Regions from separate parts of the Actinomadura sp. 21ATH genome, predicted to be linked through region 1. Evidence: riboswitches for the same ligand, from Rfam matches in the RefSeq annotation. Region 1 holds a riboswitch; each other region holds the start of a gene.

Region 1 (4,918 bases):
GGCGGATCTCGGCGAAGAAGGCCGTGAAGTGCTCGCCGCCGCGGAACTCCCGCATATGGGCCTCGGCCGAGGTCCAGGTGATGCGCAGGATGTACGACTCGGGCTCGTCCACGCAGCGGGACAGCTCGAAGTCCACGCACTGGGGGGCGGCGGCCAGGGGGACGGCGGCGCGCGCGTACGCGGCCTCGAACTCCTCGGCGTCCTGCCGGTCGACGCGATAGCGGATGTACTCGACGATCATGTGATCACGCCCTTGATCATGGATGGCGCTATCAATGTAATCGAGTAATCATCACGCGGGGAGGGGTTGGCCGAACCCGGCAGGGCCGGGAGCGGCAGGCCCGGCACCCCGCGCGGAACGGGATGCCGGGCCTGTCCGGACCGCCGGCCGGCGCTCGGGAGCGCGGGCCGCCGGCGTCAGTCCTCGCCGGGGCGCCGCGCCCAGAACACGCCGCCGGCGATGACCGCGACGACCAGGGCGGCCACGCCGATCCACAGCCAGCCGGACGAGGAGCCGCTCTCCTCCTCGCCCGCCGCCCGCGTGGTGGCGGGCGCGGACGGGGTGGACGGCGCGGACGTGGCGGGATCCGCGGACGCCGCCGCGGACGGGTCCGCGGCGGGGCCGCCCTTCACCGAGAACTTGAAGCTGCCGGTGATCGGGTGGCCGTCGCTGGAGACGACGCGCCAGCCGACCGTGTACTCGCCGTTCGGGAGCGTCCCGTCCACCGCCTGGGTGACCTTGTTGTCGACCGCCCGCGCCGCCCCGGCGCCGTGCTTGGCGCCGTCGGGCCCGGTGAGGACGATCTGCGGCACCCGGACGGTGCCGGTGAAGGTCAGCTCGATCTCCTGCGGCGACGCGATCTCGGCGCCCTTCTCCGGGTTGGAGGACTTCAGCGCGTCATGCGCCCAGGCGGGCGCGGCGCCGAGCCCGAGCACCGCCCCGACCAGCGCGATCGCCAGGGTGATCTTGCGGAACCTCATGCTTTCCTCCTTGCGCGGGTGAGGCCGAGAGCGCCGACGCCGATCCCGATCACTCCGGCGGCCAGGCCGAGGCCGCCGAGCAGCCGGGCCGTGCCGTCGCCGGCCGGGGACGCGGCGGCCGCCGGCGTCGTGCCGTTCGCGGCGTTCGCGGCGACCGGCTCGGCCGCGGCCTTCGGTGTCAGTCTGAGGTACGGAGCGGGATGCTCGGGCTCGCTGGAGCCGTCGCCGGGGTCCTGGTCCCAGTTCACGACCTCGTCGTTGGAGTAGGTCTGCGCGGCCTTGAAGAGGACCCGGTCGGCGTTCGCGGGCAGCGGCCCCATCGAGACGTCGAACTCCTCGAACCGCCCGGCCTCGATCTCACCGCCGGTCCAGATGATCTTCGAGACGTACTCGGTGAGCTCGCCGCCCTCGGTCTTGACGGGCTTCGGCGGCTTGGCGCGCTCGACCTCGACCTTCCAGCCGGGCACGGGCCGTACCGACACGTGCTCGATCACGGGGTCGGACGGCATCTCGATCACGAGCTTGGTGGTCCGCGCGTTGTCGCGCTCGTTCGGCACCCGGAAGGACACCTTGGTGTACGAGCCCTGCTCGGCGGTCCGGGGGTCGGCGGTGACGTGGGCCGACGCGCCGGTGGCCAGGCCGGTGAGGGCGACGGCGGCCAGCGCGGCGACGGCGGCTGATCTGCGTATATGCCGTGACATGCCGGTAGTGGTCCGGGACATGGAAATCTCCGTTCGAGGCGTACGGGTGAAGGCCGGACGGGCCCGGGACGGGCGCACGGTCCGGTGGCGTACGGCACTCGACGGCTCGGCCTGCGCGACGAGCCGGGGGCTCAGCAGGCGAGCGCGAGCGCCCTCGAACGGCACGGCGGGCCCCGGCGCACGACCTCGTGCCGCAGGATCCGCCCGCTCGGACGGGCGGGGGTCTCCTCCACCGGGACCGGCGCGGTGCGCGGCGGGGCGGTGGCGGGTTCGATCGCGATCAGGACCCGGGCCGGGGCGGTGGCGATCCGGCGGGCCAGCGACCAGGCCGCCCGCTCGCCGCGCCGCAGCCACCAGGCCGAGACGACCGCCGCCGCGACGTGCGCGAGCGTCATCGCCGTCCCCGATCCGCCGCCGGAGTCCGGCGTGACCGCGATCGCGTGGTGCCCGGTCGCGGTGACGGTCGTGCATTCGGCGCCCGCGTACAGGCTGTGCAGCGCGAACTGGCCGCCCAGCAGCCCGCCGAGCAGGGTGGGCAGCGAGCGCTCGTGGCCCGCCAGCGCCAGCGTCACCGCGAGGACGCCGCCGAAGCCCGCCGCGACCGCCCAGTACGGGATGGTCGCGGTGGACGTGAGGGAGTGCCCGAGGGTCGCCAGCGTCACGCAGACGGTGGTGAAGACCACCGCCCGCGAGGTACGGAAGAGGGGACGCGGCGGGTGCGGGGACATGGCGCGAACATCGTCCCACCCGCGGCCGGTGATCTCTACACACCCCCCGGGATCGGTATGGCGACCCAACATCTAGTGTTGTCGCAATCGGCCCCCGCCACATGTAGGGTCATGATCGTGCTGGTTCGCCCGTGCCGATCGCGGTGCGGGCGTCGTAAGAGGGAACCCGGTGCGGTGCGGCCCGATGTCGCGGGCCGCCCAATTCCGGGACTGCCCCGCAGCGGTGAGCGGGAACGACCGCCGTCATAGAGCACTGGCGCACCGTGACGGTGCGCCGGGAAGCGACGGTCATTAGGTCGCGCGCTCCTTCCGGGAGGCCCGGAGGGGGACGCGCGGTGCCCGCGAGTCCGAAGACCTGCCCGCACTGATGGACGTCCAGGCTTCGCGGGAGGCCGGTGGGCGCGCGGCGGCCTGCCGTGCTGTCCTCCTCCCCTGCCCGCGGGCCGATCTCAAGGGGAGAGCGAGTACGTGACACGGCAACTCACGGCGCCACCGCGCCCGTCCGGGGTGTCCGGCGACGGTGACGGCGGCGACATCGGCGCCGCGATCGAGCGTGCCTGCGCCGGTCTGCCCGGCGCCGAGCCGGGGCCGCTGCTGGCGGCGGTACGGGGGGAGACCGGGGAGGCGGCGCGGCGCGACCGCGCCGTCGCCGAGGCGGCCGCGCTGGTGGCGGCCGAGCCCGCGTACTCCAGGGTCGCCGCCCGGCTGCTGGCGGCGAAGATCGCCGAGGAGACCGCGGCCGAGGGCGTGCGGACGTTCGCGGAGTCCGTGGCGGCCTCGCACCGCGAGGGGCTCCTGTCGGACGCGGCCGCGGCGTTCGCCGCCGCGCACGCCGCCGAGCTGGACGCGCTGGTCGACGAGGCCGCCGACGAGCGGTTCGAGTACTTCGGCCTCCGCACCCTCTACGACCGCTACCTGCTCCGCCACCCGAGCACCCGCCGCGTACTGGAGCGCCCTCAGTTCTTCCTCCTGCGCGTCGCTGTCGGCCTCTCCGACACCGTGGCCGAGGCGGCGGAGCTGTACGGCCTGCTCAGCACGCTGTCGTACCTGCCCAGCTCCCCGACGCTGTTCAACTCCGCGGCCCGCCGCCCGCAGCTGTCGTCGTGCTTCCTGCTGGACTCGCCGCGGGACGAGCTGGAGTCGATCTACGAGCGGTACGCGCAGGTCGCCCGGCTCAGCAAGTACGCCGGCGGCATCGGGATCTCGTGGTCGCGGGTCCGGTCGCGCGGCTCGCTGATCCGCGGCACCAACGGCCTGTCGAACGGGATCGTCCCGTGGCTGCGGACGCTGGACTCGTCCGTCGCCGCCGTCAACCAGGGCGGCCGCCGCAAGGGCGCCGCGTGCGTGTACCTGGAGCCGTGGCACGCCGACGTCGAGGAGTTCCTGGAGCTGCGCGACAACACCGGCGAGGACGCGCGCCGCACCCACAACCTCAACCTCGCGAACTGGATCCCGGACGAGTTCATGCGCCGGGTCGAGTCCGACGGGACGTGGTCGCTGTTCGACCCCAAGGAGGTGCCCGAGCTCACCGACCTGTGGGGCGAGGAGTTCGACGCCGCGTACCGGAAGGCCGAGGAGGACGGCCGGTACGTGCGCCAGGTCCCGGCGCGGCGCCTGTACGGCCGGATGATGCGGACCCTTGCGGAGACCGGCAACGGCTGGATGACGTTCAAGGACGCCGCCAACCGCGCCTGCAACCAGACGGCCACGCCGGGCCGCGTCGTCCACCTGTCCAACCTCTGCACGGAGATCCTGGAGGTGACGGGCGACGCGGAGACGGCGGTGTGCAACCTCGGGTCGGTCAACCTGTCCGCCCACACCGGCCCGGACGGGGTGGACTGGGCGCGGCTGCGCGCGACCGTCCGTACCGCCGTGCGCTTCCTGGACCGGACGATCGACCGCGGCTTCTACCCGACCGGCGAGGCGGCCGGCGCGAACCGGCGCTGGCGGCCGGTGGGGCTGGGCGTGATGGGCCTGGCGGACGTGTTCTTCAAGCTGCGGCTGCCGTTCGACTCCGCCGAGGCCCGCGCGCTCTCGACCCGGATCGCCGAGGAGATCGCGCTCGCGGCGTACGGGGCGTCCGCCGACCTGGCCGAGGAGCTGGGCCGGCTGCCGGAGTACGAGCACACCCGCACCGCCCGCGGGCGGCTGCACCTGGACCACTTCCCGGACGCGAGCCCGTCCCGGACGGCCGAATGGGACGCCCTGCGCGCCCGGATCGCCGACGTGGGCCTGCGCAACTCCCTCCTGATCGCCATCGCGCCGACCGCGACGATCGCGTCCATCGCGGGCTGCTACGAGTGCATCGAGCCGCAGGTGTCCAACCTGTTCAAGCGCGAGACGCTGTCGGGCGAGTTCCTGCAGATCAACGGCTACCTGGTCGCCGACCTCAAGGCGCTCGGGCTGTGGACGCCGCCGGTACGGGACGCGATCAAGCGCGCGAACGGGTCCGTCCAGGGCCTCACCGACCTCCCCGAGGAACTGCGCGCCCTCTACAGGACGGCCTGG
Region 2 (4,918 bases), on a different contig from region 1:
GCTGGGCCTCGGCCGGATCGGCGTCCTGGTCGCGCAGCGGCTGGCCGCCTTCGACATGAACGTGGTCGCCTTCGACCCCTACGTGCAGGCCGCCCGCGCCGCCCAGCTGGGCGTGAGACTCGTCACGCTGGACGAGCTGCTGGCGCAGAGCGACTTCATCACCGTGCACCTGCCCAAGACGGCCGAGACGCTCGGCCTCATCGGCGACAAGGAGCTGCACAAGGTCAAGCCGGAGGTGCGGATCGTCAACGCCGCCCGCGGCGGCATCGTCGACGAGGCGGCGCTCGACCTGGCGATCAAGGACGGCCGGGTGGCCGGCGCCGGCATCGACGTGTTCAGCACCGAGCCGTGCACCGACAGCCCGCTGTTCGTCCACGACAACGTGGTGGTCACCCCGCACCTGGGCGCCAGCACGCACGAGGCGCAGGAGAAGGCCGGCACGCAGGTGGCCCGCTCGGTCAAGCTGGCGCTGTCGGGCGAGTTCGTCCCGGACGCGGTGAACGTCCAGGGCGGCGCGGTCGCCGAGGACGTCAAGCCGGGCCTGCCGCTCGCGGAGAAGCTCGGCCGCATCTTCACCGCGCTGGCCGGCGGCGTGCCGGTCCGGCTGGAGGTCGTGGTCCGCGGCGAGATCGCCGAGCACGACGTCAAGGTGCTGGAGCTGGCCGCGCTCAAGGGCGTGTTCGTGGACGTGATCGAGGAGGCGGTGACGTTCGTCAACGCCCCGCTGCTGGCCCGCGACCGCGGTGTCGAGGTCACCCTGTCCACCACCGAGGACAGCCCCGACTGGCGCAACGTCGTCCAGGTGCGCGGCACGATGGCGGACGGCTCGGTGGTGTCGGTGTCCGGCACCCTCACCGGCCCCAAGCACATCGAGCGGATCATCGAGGTCAACGGCTACCAGATGGAGCTGGTGCCGACCGAGCACATGGCGTTCTTCGTCTACTCCGACCGGCCCGGCATCGTCGGCGTGGTCGGGCGGCTGCTCGGCGACGCCGGGGTCAACATCGCCAGCATGCAGGTCGGCCGGGACGCCAAGGGCGGCCGCGCGCTGATCGCGCTGACCGTCGACTCGCCGGTGCCCGCCGACCTGGTGGACGCCATCAAGGCCGAGGTGGGCGCCGAGAGCGGCCGCCGGGTCGACCTGGAGGGCTGACGCCCCGCCCGCTGTGATCCGCTTCGCCGCCGCCGTGGTCCCGTCCGGGGCCACGGCGGTGGCGTCTCACCATGTGGGAAGTTCGGCCACGGGTCAAGACAGGCGCCTTGACATGCGGGTAACGTGGCCGGTGACATGCGGCGCTTCGTAGTGATCCTTCGCTGCCGCGACGGGGCCTGACAGGCGGGCCACCCCCGTCGCGGAGTCAGCGCTCGGCCGTAAGCCCTTCGATCTTCTCGCTTCCGCGAAGCCTTGGAGTACGCATGAACACCCACGTTTCCGCCACGCCCGACGACGCCGCCGAAGAGGCCGCCCGGGCGCTGCAGACCGCCCTGGACCGCCGCGACAACGGCGGCCGCCCCGCCAAGTGACCCCCGGGTCGACTCGTGGCGTGTCGCCCCGCGGCGCCCCCTCCGCGGGGGCAACACGCCACGAGTGAACGGCTAGGGTGGCGCGGTGGCCGGAGTCGAACGGATCGGGACGCGGGACGTCGCCGGGGTGCTGGGCGAGGTCGCCGCGCTCGGGGCGTTCTTCGAGATCAGGACCGATCCGGCCGAGGAGGCCGATCCGACCTGGCGGCCGCTGCCCGAGCCCGACACCGCCCGGCTGGACGGGCTCGTGGACGCCTACGGGCGGCGGCTCGGCACCGGTGAGCGGCGCGTCGCGGCGTCGATCCTCTTCCAGGGGCTCGCGTCGCGGCTCTGGTCGCCGGTGATCGCGGCCGCCGCGCTCGGGACCGTACCGGACCTGTCGGGCCTGCACTGGCGGTGGGCGCCGGGCGCGCCGATCGCGCTGTGGCTGGCCGATCCCGCGGGCCGTCAGGCCGCCGGTCCGGCCGCGCTCGCCGATCTCGTCCACGCGGAGGTCGTGCGGCGGCACCTCGAACCGCTCCGCGCGGCCCTGTGCGAGGTCGTCCGGCTGGCGGACGGGCTGATGTGGGGGAACGCCGCGTCCGCCCTGGCCGGCAGCCTGCGCCCCGGCGTCGCCGCGCCGGCCGCCGCCCTCGTCCGCGAGCTGCTCGCGCGCGAGCCGCTGAAGGGTACGGGGGAGTTCGGCCGGCACGGCTTCGTCCGGCGCAGCTGCTGCCTCTACTACCGGGTGCCGCCCGGCGGCGAGATGTGCGGCGACTGCGCCCTGCTACGCCGCTAGCGGCTCCTTCCGCGAAGCCGCCTCCCGGCGGTGCGACCGTTCCGTCAGGGCGCCGAACAGCAGGCCCAGCGTGGCCCACAGGACGACCTGGACGCCGAGCGAGGCGATCCGGAAGTCCCACAGCACCGTGCCGGGGAACCCGTCGGCGACCGCGTCCGGCCGCGGCGTGAGCCGGAAGACGGCCGCGACCACGACCGCGAACCCGGCGGCCGTGGCGGTCGCCGCGTTCCAGCCGCCCAGCCGCGGCGCCAGCCGGGTGAAGACGACCACCGCGGCGGCGGTGGCGAGCACGCCCAGCGCGACCATGCCGAAGTACAGCGCGGTACGGCCCCCGATCGTCTCGGGCGCGCCCACGGCGGGCGGCGTCGGCGGATACTTCAGGAACGGCACCAGCACGAGAGCCGTGAAGCCGCCCAGCGCGACCAGGGCCGCCGTGGCGCGGGCGCCGAGCGCGCCGATCCGGCCGTACGCGAAGGCGAACGCGATCGAGAACAGCCCGCCGACCGCCACGCCGTAGAACGCCATGGCCGTGATGAGGCCGCTCGTCCGCTGGACGGTGCGGCTCACCACCACCTCCTCCTCGGCGCCGTGCCCCGCGTGCGCGTGCGCGGCCCGCGCCTCCTCGAACGCGATCGCCTTGTCCGCCTGCGGCTCGCCGTAGATCCAGGCGACCAGGAGGCCCGCCGCGGCGGCGGCCAGGCCGGCGAGCAGGCCGCGGATGAGAAGCGCCCGCATCAGTGGCAGGGGAAGCCGAGCAGGTGCCGGCCGTCGTGCGTGAACTCGTGCACCCACGTGCCGCCGAAGAGGGAGGTGGCGCCCTGCTCGGCGCCGGTGAAGTAGAGCAGCGCGGCGCCCAGGACCAGGGCGAGGACCGCCCAGGGAAGGATCTCGCGCACGGGTACGCGCCGTACGGGCGGCGCCTCGGGAACGGCCTGCCGTGCCATGTCGGCCTGCGACATCGGGGTCTCCTCACGGGGTGCACTCGCCCCGGTAGCGGGAGGACGACGGGTCAGTCTCCTGACTCCCAGATCATCGCCACCCTCCGACCTTCCAGCCGGGTACGGCCGTGGTCGCGTGCGGGGGAGGCTCCCTGGTCACAGTGGCGGGACCGTCCTGGAATCGCACCAGGTTCCTGCGCACCGTCGCCTCGAATGTGAACTTGTCGCCCCGAGGTTCCCTTCGCCGGGCTTCCAAGTCAAGCGCGGTGCGCACAGGTGAGACATATGTGGGAGGGGGCGCCACCCGTATCTCCCCCCGCTGGAGATGCGGACGGTGCCCCCTCCCGCCCCGGCGGCGGCGTTGTTTCGGCCGGCCGCCGCCGGTGCCTCGCGCGGCCGTTCCGGAAGCTCCCACGTCCCGGAAAGGTCCCGCACCATCGAGAGTGCCGCGACGGCGCCGGGTGTGCATGAGTAGCCCCTACTCAATTCCCTGAGCGATTCCCCGGGCGGTCCCGCGCGCATCGTCTGGTGGCGCGCGGTGAGCGTCCGTACGATCCCTGTTGTGCGGACCTCATGGCCGTTCACCGGCCGTACGTCGACGCTCGACGAGATGGGCGCCCTGCTGAGCGCGCGCGAGGCGCGGGGCGTGGTCGTCGCGGGGGACGCCGGGGTGGGCAAGACCCGGCTGGCCGGCGAGGCGCTGCGGCGCCTTGAGCCGGCCCGGTTCACCGTGCTGCGGCTCGGCGGGAGCACTGCGGAGGCGGCGATCCCGTTCGGGGCGTTCGGGCACGTCCTGGCCGTGGAGGCGCTGGACCTGGCGGTCAACCCGATGCGGCGGGCCGCGGAGGCGGTGCGCGCGCTCGCCGGCGGCCGCCCGCTGCTGGTGGCGGTCGACGACGCGCACCTGCTCGACCCGGCGTCGGCGGCGCTGGTGCACCACCTGGTGCTCCAGCGGGACGCGCGGGTGCTGGCGACGGTGCGCGCCGGCGAGCCGGCCCCCGACCCCGTGACGGCGCTCTGGAAGGACGATCTGGCCCGCCGGCTGGACCTGGTCCCGCTGACCCTGGCCGAGAGCCAGGCGGTCGTGGAGGCCGCGCTGGGCGGCCAGCTCGCCGAGTCGACCGCGCGGCGGCTCCACCACAGCACCCGCGGCAACCTGCTGTTCCTGCGCGAGCTGGTGCAGGCGGGCCTGGACCAGGGGCGGCTGGAGGCGGCCGGCGGGGTCTGGCGGTGGCACGGCGACCTGCCGCTGAGCCCCCGGCTGCGCGGGCTGGTGGAGGAACGGCTCGGCACCCTGGCCGCCGCCGAGCGCGACGTCCTGGAGTACGCGGCGCTCGGCGAGCCGCTGGGCGCCGCCACGCTGGCCGCGCTGACGTCCGAGGAGGCGATCGAGCGGGCCGAGGCGCGGCACCTGGTCACCTCGGCCGCCGCCGGCCACCGGCTGGAGGTGCGCCCGGCGCACCCGCTGTACGGGGAGGTTGCGCGGCAGCGGGCGGACCCGGCGCGGATCCGGGACCGGAAGGCCGCGCTCGCGTCCGCGGTGGAGGCGACCGGCATGCGGCGGCACGGGGACGTGCTCAAGGTCGCGCTGTGGCGGCTGGACGCCGGCGTGCCCGCCGATCCCGGCCTGCTGCTGGCCGGCTGCCGCCAGGCGTGGAGCCTGCACGACATCGACCTG
Region 3 (4,918 bases), on a different contig from region 1:
CACCCTGGATCATGTCCGGTGATGGTGGTTCGCGGAAGTTCGGGATGGCCTTGACACACTCGGTTTCGGCGATCTTCTTGAGGGTCTGGCGGTCCGGATAGGGACCGTCGGGTGCCTTGTAGAGGTACACGGCTTGCGCGTCGTGCGGCATTTCGCAGGAGACGTCCGTGGTCCCTCCGGAGAAGTCGCCGACCTCTCCGTCGAAGTCGAAACAGCCACCGACACCCTCGTTCGTCGACACGGGGCGAGGGACCCCGTCGCCGCCCAGCTCGGCGGGGGTGGTCCAGACCGACAGCGTTCCCGAAGCGATCATCGCCACCGCGACGGCCGACGAGACGGCGCCTGTGGCGATGCCGCCGATGGCCAGACCTTGCCCGCGTTCTCCGGTACGCCGGATCCGGACCAGCGCCACGACGCCGAGAACCGGCCCGATGACCGACAGGCAGCCGGAGATCCCGGTGACCAGTGAGGCGATCGCCAGCCGGGAGGTCTTCGATGCAACGCCCGTGGGTCCAGGCGGAGGCGTCGTCATGCGCCGAGACAATACTGATCACGTGTCCGCGACACCATGGCGTTGTGCAATCGTGACGATCATGCCGGGCTTCCGCCGGGCGCCATTTCCCTTTGGGGATCAGCTCCACCCAGCACTGGGCGAGCGCGCATGCGCCGAGACCGCAGGTCGGCTGACTCACGCCGACCATCGCCGGCGGCCATGGACGCGGCGGGCGGTGGGCAGCATCTCGACCAGGTCCGCCATCGTCAGCCCGGCCGGCTCCAGGAGCGCGGCGACCTCATGGACGGTCCGGCAGTACCCGCGCAGATACCTCAGGTACCGCACGCGCAGCAGGGCCACGCCATCAAGATCGATCAGTTCGATGTCCCAGCCTCCTGGGGCGACCCACCTCCTACTCACGCCATGCAGGCTATGAGCTGGCCGAACGTGCTGGTGCCGGGGTGAGGTGGGCCGCTTTGGCGCCGAGGCCGACCATGCAGCCTTGAGCGCCCTGGCCCGCGCCTCGGATCATGATGGTCGGGCTTCTGGTGACGGATGGACGATCCCTGGGTGCGGTGCATTGCCCTGCTTGGGTGCGTCGCGGGCCAGCAGATATCGGCTCGTCATGGGTAGGAGGTGTCATAGACCCCTACCGGGGCGCCCATGGCCTCCTGGAGTGATTCCAATAGCCGCTCCAGTTCGCGTCCCTCGGGCTCGTTCAGGAACGCGATCACGGCGGCGTGGACGTCCACCGTCGCGTCCGGATGGTCCGCGTCGTATTCACCCATGAGGAAGCGGGCGAAGGTCGGCGAGCCCGGGCCTACCAAAGGTCGACGCATTCGTCATGGCACGCGGCCACCGGGCCATTGCAGAAGGTGAAGATGCAGAGAAGCATGGCCCAGTTGTTGGGGATCAGCCTGCAGGCGGCGACTTCCGTACTGCAATTGCTCGCCAGGCACCGGACCATGCAGGCGAAATACTGCGCTGGAGAGAGCGGTTCGACCTCGCCCGGCCGCGTCAGAGGGACGGATGTGAATTGCCAGGCGTCGACGTTGACCCTCCCGTCCGCGATCACCGCCGAGGGATCCCCGCTGACGATCTCCAGCGTCCCGGTCACCTTGCCGCCGGCCACCCGCCGAATGAGCACCGCGGCGCGCGCCGGGTCGTTGTCGCGGGGGGCGTAGACCGATACCACGAGCGGTTCCGAACGCGTTCCGCCGACGGTGTCGCCTTCCGGTCTCAGCTGGAACCCGTGCTCCCGCAGGCGGGCGCGGACGGCGTCCATGCGGTCGTAGCCCGCCATCCGGCGCCGGATGGCCGCCTGTTCGTCGGGGGTGAACTTCCGCGCCGATCGAGCGTGCGCGGTCCCGGGGACGATGACCGAGCCGGCGACCACGCCCAGGCCGATCAGGCCGGTACGCAGGAAGTTCCGTCGTCCTCCGTCGTCCTCGGCGTGATCCTCGCCGAGCGCCCTGAGGACTGCCATGCTGCGCCGCGGGCCCAGGAGCCGTACGAGCGCCGACACCATTCTCCTCCCCGTCAGCAGCCGGGGACGGGGGCCGGACAGCACCACCAGGGCGGGCCGGTTCGGGAGTTCGACGCCGGCGTCGGCCGCCCACCGCGCAGCGCGCGGATCGGTGAGCCGCACGGCGTCCAGTCTGCCCGCGGAGACCTCCACGACCTCGGCGGCAAGGCGCCCGCAGCGGCCGCACGTGCCCTCGAACAGCAGAATGTGCTCGGTCATGAGTACCTCCTTTTAAGGAGAATCGGGCAGCATTGATCCCATCGATGACGTGGCTCTTGATTTCGTAACATGAAAGTAGGCGGATTCGGGTACCGCTCCTAGGGCCGAAGGGCCCCAATGCCGTCCGACCGGCCATTCTCCCGGACGTAGAAAAACAGCCCCGTCCGACAGGCCCCTGGGAGAGGCGAGGAGTTGATCTCCTCCTTCTCCCCGGCGACTCATGGCGCCTCGGGCGATCAACTTCTCGACCTCACTGCGCTTTTCCTATTGCATGGGCTTCGCCGTGGCGGTCAGGCTGCTGGGCGGCCGTCATTCGGGGAGGTCCTGGGCATCCGACCTGTGGGTCGTGCCGGCTGGGGTCGTGAGCTGATCGCCGAGGCGGCTGCGCCTGGCGCATCCGCCCGAGTTCGACCTCATGGCGCGCGTCGCGGGCCTCGGCCTGCGCGAACGGTGGGGCGAGCCGTACACCGCCTCCGGCCGGCGCCATGTCAGCGTCTACGAGCGGCGGTCGCGCCTCCTGACCGGGCGGTGCGCTCCGCGCGACGGGGTTCCACCTTGTTGCGATTATTGTGCAAGTGCCGCATGTGACACCATGTGCGGTGTAGGCGACGGCGGACGAGGAAGCCGGTGCGAATCCGGCGCGGTCCCGCCACTGTGATCGGCGAGCGGATCCCGAACCATGCCACTGCCCGCGTACGCGGGCGGGAAGGCCGGGACGAGCGTTGACCCGAGAGCCAGGAGACTCACGCGGTCGCCTCCTCGATGGAACTGGGGCGGATCTCCCCAGAGAGGAGGGGCTGTATGCCCGTGGGTTCTCCGGGCCCGGCACCGTGCCGGGTGACGGTGTGCCGGGATTGCTGCTGCGGCCGTCCCAAGGTGACCGGCATCGATCACGACGACCAGCTGGCGCGGCTGACCGAGGCCGTCCCGGTCCGTGTCTCGCACTGCCTGGACGTGTGCGAGCGGGCCAACGTCATCGTCGTGCAGCCCTCGTCCGCCGGCCGCGCGCGGGGCGCGCGGCCGGTGTGGCTGGGGCTGGTGAACGACTCCGCGGCCACAGAGGACATCGTCGCCTGGGTGCGCGCCGGCGGTCCCGGGCTCGCCGAGCCTCCCGCCGTTCTGGACCTGTACTCCTTCACGCCGCCGCGACGTCCGGCGGCCGGTTCGTACCGTGAGAGGTGATGTCATGATCCGCATGCGCCCCGGCGTGGTGCTGGCGGCGGTGCTGCTGGTGGCGGGATGCGGTGGCGGTACGGAGCGCGCCACCGCCGGGCCGGGGGGCGCGCCGCCGTCCGGGTTTCCGGTGACGGTGGCCAGCTGCGGGGTGACCACGACGTACCAGCGGCCGCCGCAGCGCGCGGTGTCGCTGAACCAGCACGCGACCGAGGTGATGCTGGCGCTCGGGCTGGAGAAGTCGATGGTGGGCACCGGATACCTCGACGACAGGGTGCTGCCGGAGTTCCAGGCCGCCTACGGCCGGGTGAAGGTGATCTCCAAGGAGTACCCCTCGTTCGAGACCCTGCTGGCGGCCGAGCCCGACTTCGTCTACGGCGGCTGGAAGAGCGCCTTCGAGGAGAAGGAAGGGCGCTCCCGGGCCGCGCTGAAGAAGGCCGGGATCGACACCCACCTCAACGGCGAGGAGTGCCCCGAGGGGCCGGTCACCATGGCCACCGTCGAGGAAGAGCTCCGGACCCTCGCCAAGATCTTCGGCGTCCCGGACCGGGCCGACCGGCGGATCGCCTCGCTGCGCGCCGTCCTGGACGGCGTCAGGGGCAGGCTGTCGGGCGTCTCCCCGGTCAAGGTGGCCGTCTACGACAGCGGCGAGAAGACGGTGTTCACGGCGGGCGGCGCCGGGATCGGCAACGAGATGATCCGCCTGGCCGGCGGCACCAACCTGTTCGCCGACGTGGACAAGCCCTACGGGGACGTCTCGTTCGAGCAGTTCGCCGAGCGCGCACCCGACGTGATCCTCATCTACGACTACGGCGACCGGTCCGCCGAGGACAAGAAGAGGTTCCTGCTGGGCAACCCGGCGCTCAAGGACGTCCCCGCCATCGAGAACGAGCGGTTCGCGACACTGCCGCTGTCGTCCACGGTCACCGGCGTGCGGGTGGCGGCCGCGGTCGACTCGCTGGCCCGGCAGCTGCACCCGGACCGCTTCAGGTGACCGACCTGGCCGAACCGCGCGCCGCCGGCGCCCCGGCCACGGACGGCGCGGGCGCGCCCCGGTCCCGGCGGCGCGTCCCCTACGCGCTGGTGCTGGCGGCGCTGGTCGCGCTGGTGCTGGCGGCGGCGACGGCCGGGATCGCCGCCGGGTCGGTACGGGTCCCGCCCGACCAGGTCTGGGGCATCCTCCTGCATCGGATCCATCCCGCACTGGCCGCCCCCGACTGGACGCCCGTCCGCGCGACGATCGTGCTGGACGTCCGGCTCCCCCGCGTCCTGCTGTGCGCGGTCGTCGGCGCGGGCCTGTCGGTGTGCGGCATGGCGCTCCAGGCGCTGGTGCGCAACCCGCTCGCCGATCCCATGCTGCTGGGGGTCTCGTCCGGCGCGACGGTCGGGGCGGTCCTGGTCGTGGTGCTGCACGTGTCCTGGTTCGGGGCGTTCTCGCTGCCGCTGGCCGCGTTCACCGGGGCGCTGCTGGCGCTGGTCCTGGTGTACTTCCTGGCCCGGGCCGGCGG
Region 4 (4,918 bases), on a different contig from region 1:
CCTCCCGGGCGTCGGCCTCGTGGTCGGCCTCGCTGCCCGGGCGCTGGATCCACGACCAGCCCTCGCCCATCTTGTTCCACGTCACCGCGCCGCCCTCGGCGCTCTCGCCGAGCACGCGCAGCGCGTGCTCCTCGCCGATCCGCCACTTGGCCGACTTCACGAACTGGAACACCCCGACCGGCCAGCCCTGGTTCCACGCGCGCAGCGCCAGCCCGAAGGCGGCGGTCGACTTCCCCTTGCCCGGGCCCGTGTGGACGATCACCAGCGGCCGGTTCCGGCGCTGCCTGGTCGTCAGCCCGTCCTCGGGAACGTACTCCGGCTTCCCCTGCGGCATCCCTACGCCACCTTCCTCGAAGACCGGACGACTCCGGCCAGGCCGTCGGCGCCGAGCTCCTCCAGCCGCACGGTCTCGGCGCCGAGCCGCGCGCCCAGCTCGGCCGCCAGCCCGAGCCGTACCGGGCCGGACTCGCAGTCGACGACCACCGCCGCCACGCCCGCCAGGGCCGCCGCGGCGGCCGCCGGGTCCGGGCCGTGGGTGGCGCGGCCGTCGGTGACCACGACCAGCAGCGGGCGGCGGGCCGGGTCGCGCATCCGCTCCACCCGCAGCGTCTCGGCGGCGCGCAGCAGCCCGGCCGCCAGCGGCGTGCGGCCGCCGGTGGGCAGCCGGTCCAGCCGCCGCGCCCCGGCCTCCACCGACGACGTCGGCGGCAGCGCGACCTCCGCGCCGGTACCGCGGAACGTGATCAGGCCGACCTTGTCGCGGCGCTGGTAGGCGTCCAGCAGCAGGCTGCGCACCGCGCCCTTGACCGCGCGCATCCGGTGCCGCGCCGCCATCGAGCCGCTGGCGTCGACGACGAACAGCACCAGGTTGCCCTCGCGGCCGTCCCGTACCGCCTCGCGCAGGTCGGGCGGCGCGACGATCATCCCGGCGCCGGTACGGCCGCGCGCGTGCTGGTGCGGGGCGGCGGCGCGGAGCGTGGCGGCCAGGTGCAGGCCGCGCGCGCCGGGGCGGGCGCCGGACACGCGGCCGTACGGGCTGCGCGCCTTGGAGCGGCGGCCGGGCGCGCCCGCGCCGGTCCCCGGCACCGTGAACAGCCGGGGCCGGAACGCGGCGTCGGCGGGCGCGGGATCGGTCCCGTCCGGGCGGCCGGACTCGCCGGTCTCGGGGGCGTGCCGCTCGTCGGCGGGTCGCTCGCCGTCGGACTCGGTCACGGGACGGCCGCTGAGCAGGGCGTCCAGCACGCTGAGCGCGCCGCCGGGCCGATCGTCCGGCCGCCCGCCACCGCCGGGACCGCCGCCGCCGTCGCCGTCCGGGCCGTCGTCCTCGGGCGGCCCCTCGCCGCCGCCGTCCTCGCCGTCGCGCGGCGGCTCCGGCCGCGGCTCGGGCCCGGGGCGCGGCTCGGGCTCGGCTTCGGGCCGCTCCGGTTCCGGGGCGGCGTGCTCGTCGAGGATCTCGTCGAGCCGCCGCTCGTCGAGGCCGGGCGCGTCGAACGGGTCGCGGCGGCGCCGGTGCGGCAGCGCCAGCCGGGCCGCCGTCCGGACGTCCTCGGCGGTCACCACGGTCCGCCGGTGCCAGGCCGCCAGCGCGATCGCGGCGCGCGCCGTCACCAGGTCGGCGCGCAACCCGTCCACCTCGAACGCGGCGCACACCGCGGTGATCTGGCGGAGCGCGGCGTCGGTCAGCTCCACCCGCGGCAGCCGGGACTGCGCGGCGGCGATCCGGGCGGCCAGCTCCGCCTCGGCCAGCGCCCACCCGGCCGCGAACCGCACCGGGTCCTCCTCGAAGTCCAGCCGGCGCCGGACGACCTCCGCCCGCTCGGCCGGATCGCGGGTCGCCGCCACCTCGACCGTGAGCCCGAACCGGTCGAGCAGCTGCGGCCGCAGCTCGCCCTCCTCCGGGTTCATCGTGCCGACCAGCAGGAAGCGCGCGGCGTGCCGGACCGACACGCCCTCGCGCTCGACGTACGACTCGCCCATCGCCGCCGCGTCCAGCAGCAGGTCCACCAGGTGGTCGTGCAGCAGGTTGACCTCGTCGACGTACAGGACGCCGCGGTGCGCGGCGGCCAGCAGGCCCGGCTCGTACGCCTTCACGCCCTCGGTGAGCGCGCGCTCGATGTCGAGGGAGCCGGTGAGGCGGTCCTCGGAGGCGCCGACGGGGAGCTCGACCAGCCGCGCCGGGCGCTCCTCGGTCCCGGGCGGCTCGACCGGCGCGCCGGATCCGTCCCCGCCCTCGCCGGCCGTTCCGGCCCCGCCGTCCTCGTCCTCGGCGTCGTACACCGGGTGCGGGCCGTCGGGGCAGCCGGGATCGGGGTCGCGCGGGTCGCAGGCGAACCGGCAGCCCGCCACCACCCGCGTCGACGGCAGCAGATCGGCCAGCGCGCGGACGATCGTCGACTTGGCGGTGCCCTTCTCGCCCCGTACCAGCACGCCGCCCACGCCCGGGGACACCGCGTTGATCAGCAGCGCCAGCTTGAGGTCGTCCATCCCGACGACGGCGGAAAAGGGGTAGCGCGCCGCGGCGGCGCGCGCACGGCTCATCGGCCCATCAGACAGGGCATGCCTCATCGTCCTTCCCTCGGGTGTCCACGCCCGTGGCGGCTGTTCGCGGGCACCGGAGCGCCCGCCACGACGGCCGGAGTCTCCTGGCTCCCGGATCGCCGCTCCCCCTCGGCCTTCCAGCGTCCCTGGCGGGACGCCGTGGCCGCTTTCGAGGGGGAGCTCCCCATGGTCACAGTTGCGGGACAGCCCCGGATTCGCACCGGGTTCCTCCGCTTCCGTCGCCTGCACAGGATGGCATACCGCCCTGACCGGCCCAAGTCGCGCCCAGGTGACAGCGCCGCGGCGGGCCCCGCGCGAGCCCCGGGGCGGGCCCGCCGGTCGCGCCGCCGCATAGGCTGTCCGGGTGGCCCAGTCACCCTCCCGCAGCCCGGATTCCCGCCGCTACCAGCGGCTGTCCCCGGACGAGCGGCGCGACCAGATCCTCGGCGTCGCGCGGCGGATGTTCACCGAGCTGCCGTACGCCGAGGTCTCCACGTCCGCGATCGCGGCGGAGGCCGGGGTGCGGCGCGGGCTCCTGCACTACTACTTCGGCACCAAGCGCGAGCTGTTCCTGGAGGTCGTCCGGGACCTGTCCGGCGCGGCCGCGATGGTGGCCCCGCCGCCGGACGAGAACCGTTCCCTGGAGGAGGCCGTCGACCTGTGCGTCCGGCTCTTCCTGGAGGCCGCCGAGGGGAACGCGACGACCTGGTTCGCGGCGGTGGACGCCGAGGGGTTCGGGCGCGACCCGCAGCTCCTGCACATCGTCAACCGGTTCCGCGACCTGACGGTCGAGCACATGCTCGCCGTGCTGCGGATGGAGCCGACCGGCACGCTGCGGGCCGTGCTGCGCACGTACTCCGGGCTGGCGGAGGCGGCCACCCGCCAGTGGCTCCAGGAGGGCACCCTCGACCGCGGGCAGGTGTACACGCTGCTGTCCCGCTCGCTGCTGGCGCTGCTGACCGACATCGCCCCCGCCGTCGAGGACGCCCGCGCGGCCGGAACCGAAGCGGGAGACGGGGCCGAGGCCGGCGACGCGGCGGCGGCCCCGGCCGGCGCCTGACGGCCGGGGCCGCCGTCAGGGCAGCCGGGCCTCGCCGGGCACCGCGAACCAGACCGCCTTGCCCGGCACCCCGGGCGCGCGGCGCGAGAACGTGCGCAGCATGCCCCAGCGGCCGTCCGACAGCTCGCGGACGATGCTGAGCCCGCGGCCGTAGTCGCCGGACGTCCAGGAGTAGGCGGGCAGCAGCGTGGCCGCGTGCCGGTCGAACACCGCGCACCGCAGCTCGCCGGGCGGCCCCGCGTACAGCCACAGCTCGTGCGGGCCGTGCTCGCGGGCGTGCTGGTGGGCGTTGGTGGCCAGCTCGCTGACCATCAGCCGCGCGTCGCCGGCGGCGGCGCGCGGCACGCCCGCCTCGGCCAGCGCCGCGGCCAGCGTGGACCGGGCGTGGCCGGCGCAGGCGGGGCCCGCCGGCAGCGTCCAGGTCAGGCCACCGGACGGCGGCGCGGCGGGGACCGCGGCGGTCGGGACCTGTGGCGGGACGGTCGGTGCGAGGGGGACGGCGTCGCCGAGGGAGGCCGGCGGGTACGGGGCGTGACCGGCGAGGCCGGCCGTCTCTGGCGAGGTCTTCACGGGATCCTCCCGTGTAGTTCCGTGGTGCGCGGTGGTGAACCGCACGGTCACTGAGTGTTTCCGTTCGGTCACATGAGCACAGCTTCGCGTGAGATTCTCAGTTCCGCAACACGCTTCGCGAGATTGCCGTTACCGGCTTGCTCGTATGCCTTGAACGGCACCGACCGAATAGAGAGACTCTCGGCCCATGACCTATCGCCCCACCGTGCGCGGCCGCCGGCTGGCCCGCGAGCTGCGCAGGCTGCGAGAGACGCAGGGGCTCACCCTGCAAGAGGTGGCGGACCGGCTGGACTGGTCGCGGGCCACCGTTTCCCGGCTGGAGACGGGGCAGACCCGCCCCAAGCCCGGCGACATCGCCGACCTGCTCGACCTGTACGGCGTCCCCAGCCCCGACCGGGACGCCCTCATCAACCTGGCCCGCGAGGCGGGCCAGCGCGGCTGGTGGACGGCCTACGCGGACGTCTTCACCGGCAGCTACGTGGCGCTGGAGGACGAGGCGTCGCGGATCCGGGCCTGGGACACGCAGCTGATCCACGGGCTGCTCCAGACCGAGGCGTACGCGCGGGAGGTCATCACGGCGGGCCGGATGCTGCCCGGCCCCACCGAGATCGAGCGCCGGATCGACGCCCGCAAGGCCCGGCAGAAGCTGCTGGACCGCGAGGAGGCGCCGCGGCTGCACCTGGTCTTCGACGAGTGCGTGCTGCACCGCCCGATCGGCGGGCCGGCGGTCATGCGGGCCCAGCTGGAGGC

The links. Region 1 has a riboswitch for cobalamin ahead of ACA361_RS38930 (ribonucleoside-diphosphate reductase subunit alpha). Riboswitches for the same ligand answer to the same signal wherever they lie in the genome.
Region 2: another riboswitch for cobalamin. It lies ahead of ACA361_RS22740 (CbtB-domain containing protein); the one in region 1 lies ahead of ACA361_RS38930 (ribonucleoside-diphosphate reductase subunit alpha).
Region 3: another riboswitch for cobalamin. It lies ahead of ACA361_RS17215 ((2Fe-2S) ferredoxin domain-containing protein); the one in region 1 lies ahead of ACA361_RS38930 (ribonucleoside-diphosphate reductase subunit alpha).
Region 4: another riboswitch for cobalamin. It lies ahead of ACA361_RS30830 (VWA domain-containing protein); the one in region 1 lies ahead of ACA361_RS38930 (ribonucleoside-diphosphate reductase subunit alpha).

Annotation. Positions count from the first base shown of each region.
Region 1 covers NZ_JBGNUR010000024.1:98,124-103,041, forward strand. The annotation lists gene ACA361_RS38910 (group II truncated hemoglobin) at 1-241, opposite strand, end outside; gene ACA361_RS38915 (copper resistance protein CopC) at 418-981, opposite strand; gene ACA361_RS38920 (YcnI family protein) at 978-1,703, opposite strand; gene ACA361_RS38925 (hypothetical protein) at 1,814-2,410, opposite strand; cobalamin riboswitch at 2,515-2,788, shown strand; gene ACA361_RS38930 (ribonucleoside-diphosphate reductase subunit alpha) at 2,879-4,918, shown strand, end outside.
Region 2 covers NZ_JBGNUR010000007.1:272,983-277,900, reverse strand. The annotation lists gene serA (phosphoglycerate dehydrogenase) at 1-1,153, shown strand, start outside; gene ACA361_RS22750 ((2Fe-2S)-binding protein) at 1,610-2,302, shown strand; gene ACA361_RS22745 (CbtA family protein) at 2,291-3,037, opposite strand; gene ACA361_RS22740 (CbtB-domain containing protein) at 3,037-3,261, opposite strand; cobalamin riboswitch at 3,292-3,480, opposite strand; gene ACA361_RS22735 (LuxR C-terminal-related transcriptional regulator) at 3,803-4,918, shown strand, end outside.
Region 3 covers NZ_JBGNUR010000005.1:18,062-22,979, forward strand. The annotation lists gene ACA361_RS17195 (DUF4190 domain-containing protein) at 1-532, opposite strand, end outside; gene ACA361_RS17200 (hypothetical protein) at 689-913, opposite strand; gene ACA361_RS17205 (hypothetical protein) at 1,117-1,281, opposite strand; gene ACA361_RS17210 (hypothetical protein) at 1,314-2,237, opposite strand; cobalamin riboswitch at 2,794-3,001, shown strand; gene ACA361_RS17215 ((2Fe-2S) ferredoxin domain-containing protein) at 3,114-3,419, shown strand; gene ACA361_RS17220 (ABC transporter substrate-binding protein) at 3,424-4,404, shown strand; gene ACA361_RS17225 (FecCD family ABC transporter permease) at 4,410-4,918, shown strand, end outside.
Region 4 covers NZ_JBGNUR010000013.1:188,693-193,610, forward strand. The annotation lists gene cobO (cob(I)yrinic acid a,c-diamide adenosyltransferase) at 1-334, opposite strand, end outside; gene ACA361_RS30830 (VWA domain-containing protein) at 337-2,538, opposite strand; cobalamin riboswitch at 2,636-2,769, opposite strand; gene ACA361_RS30835 (TetR/AcrR family transcriptional regulator) at 2,903-3,598, shown strand; gene ACA361_RS30840 (ATP-binding protein) at 3,614-4,168, opposite strand; gene ACA361_RS30845 (helix-turn-helix transcriptional regulator) at 4,356-4,918, shown strand, end outside.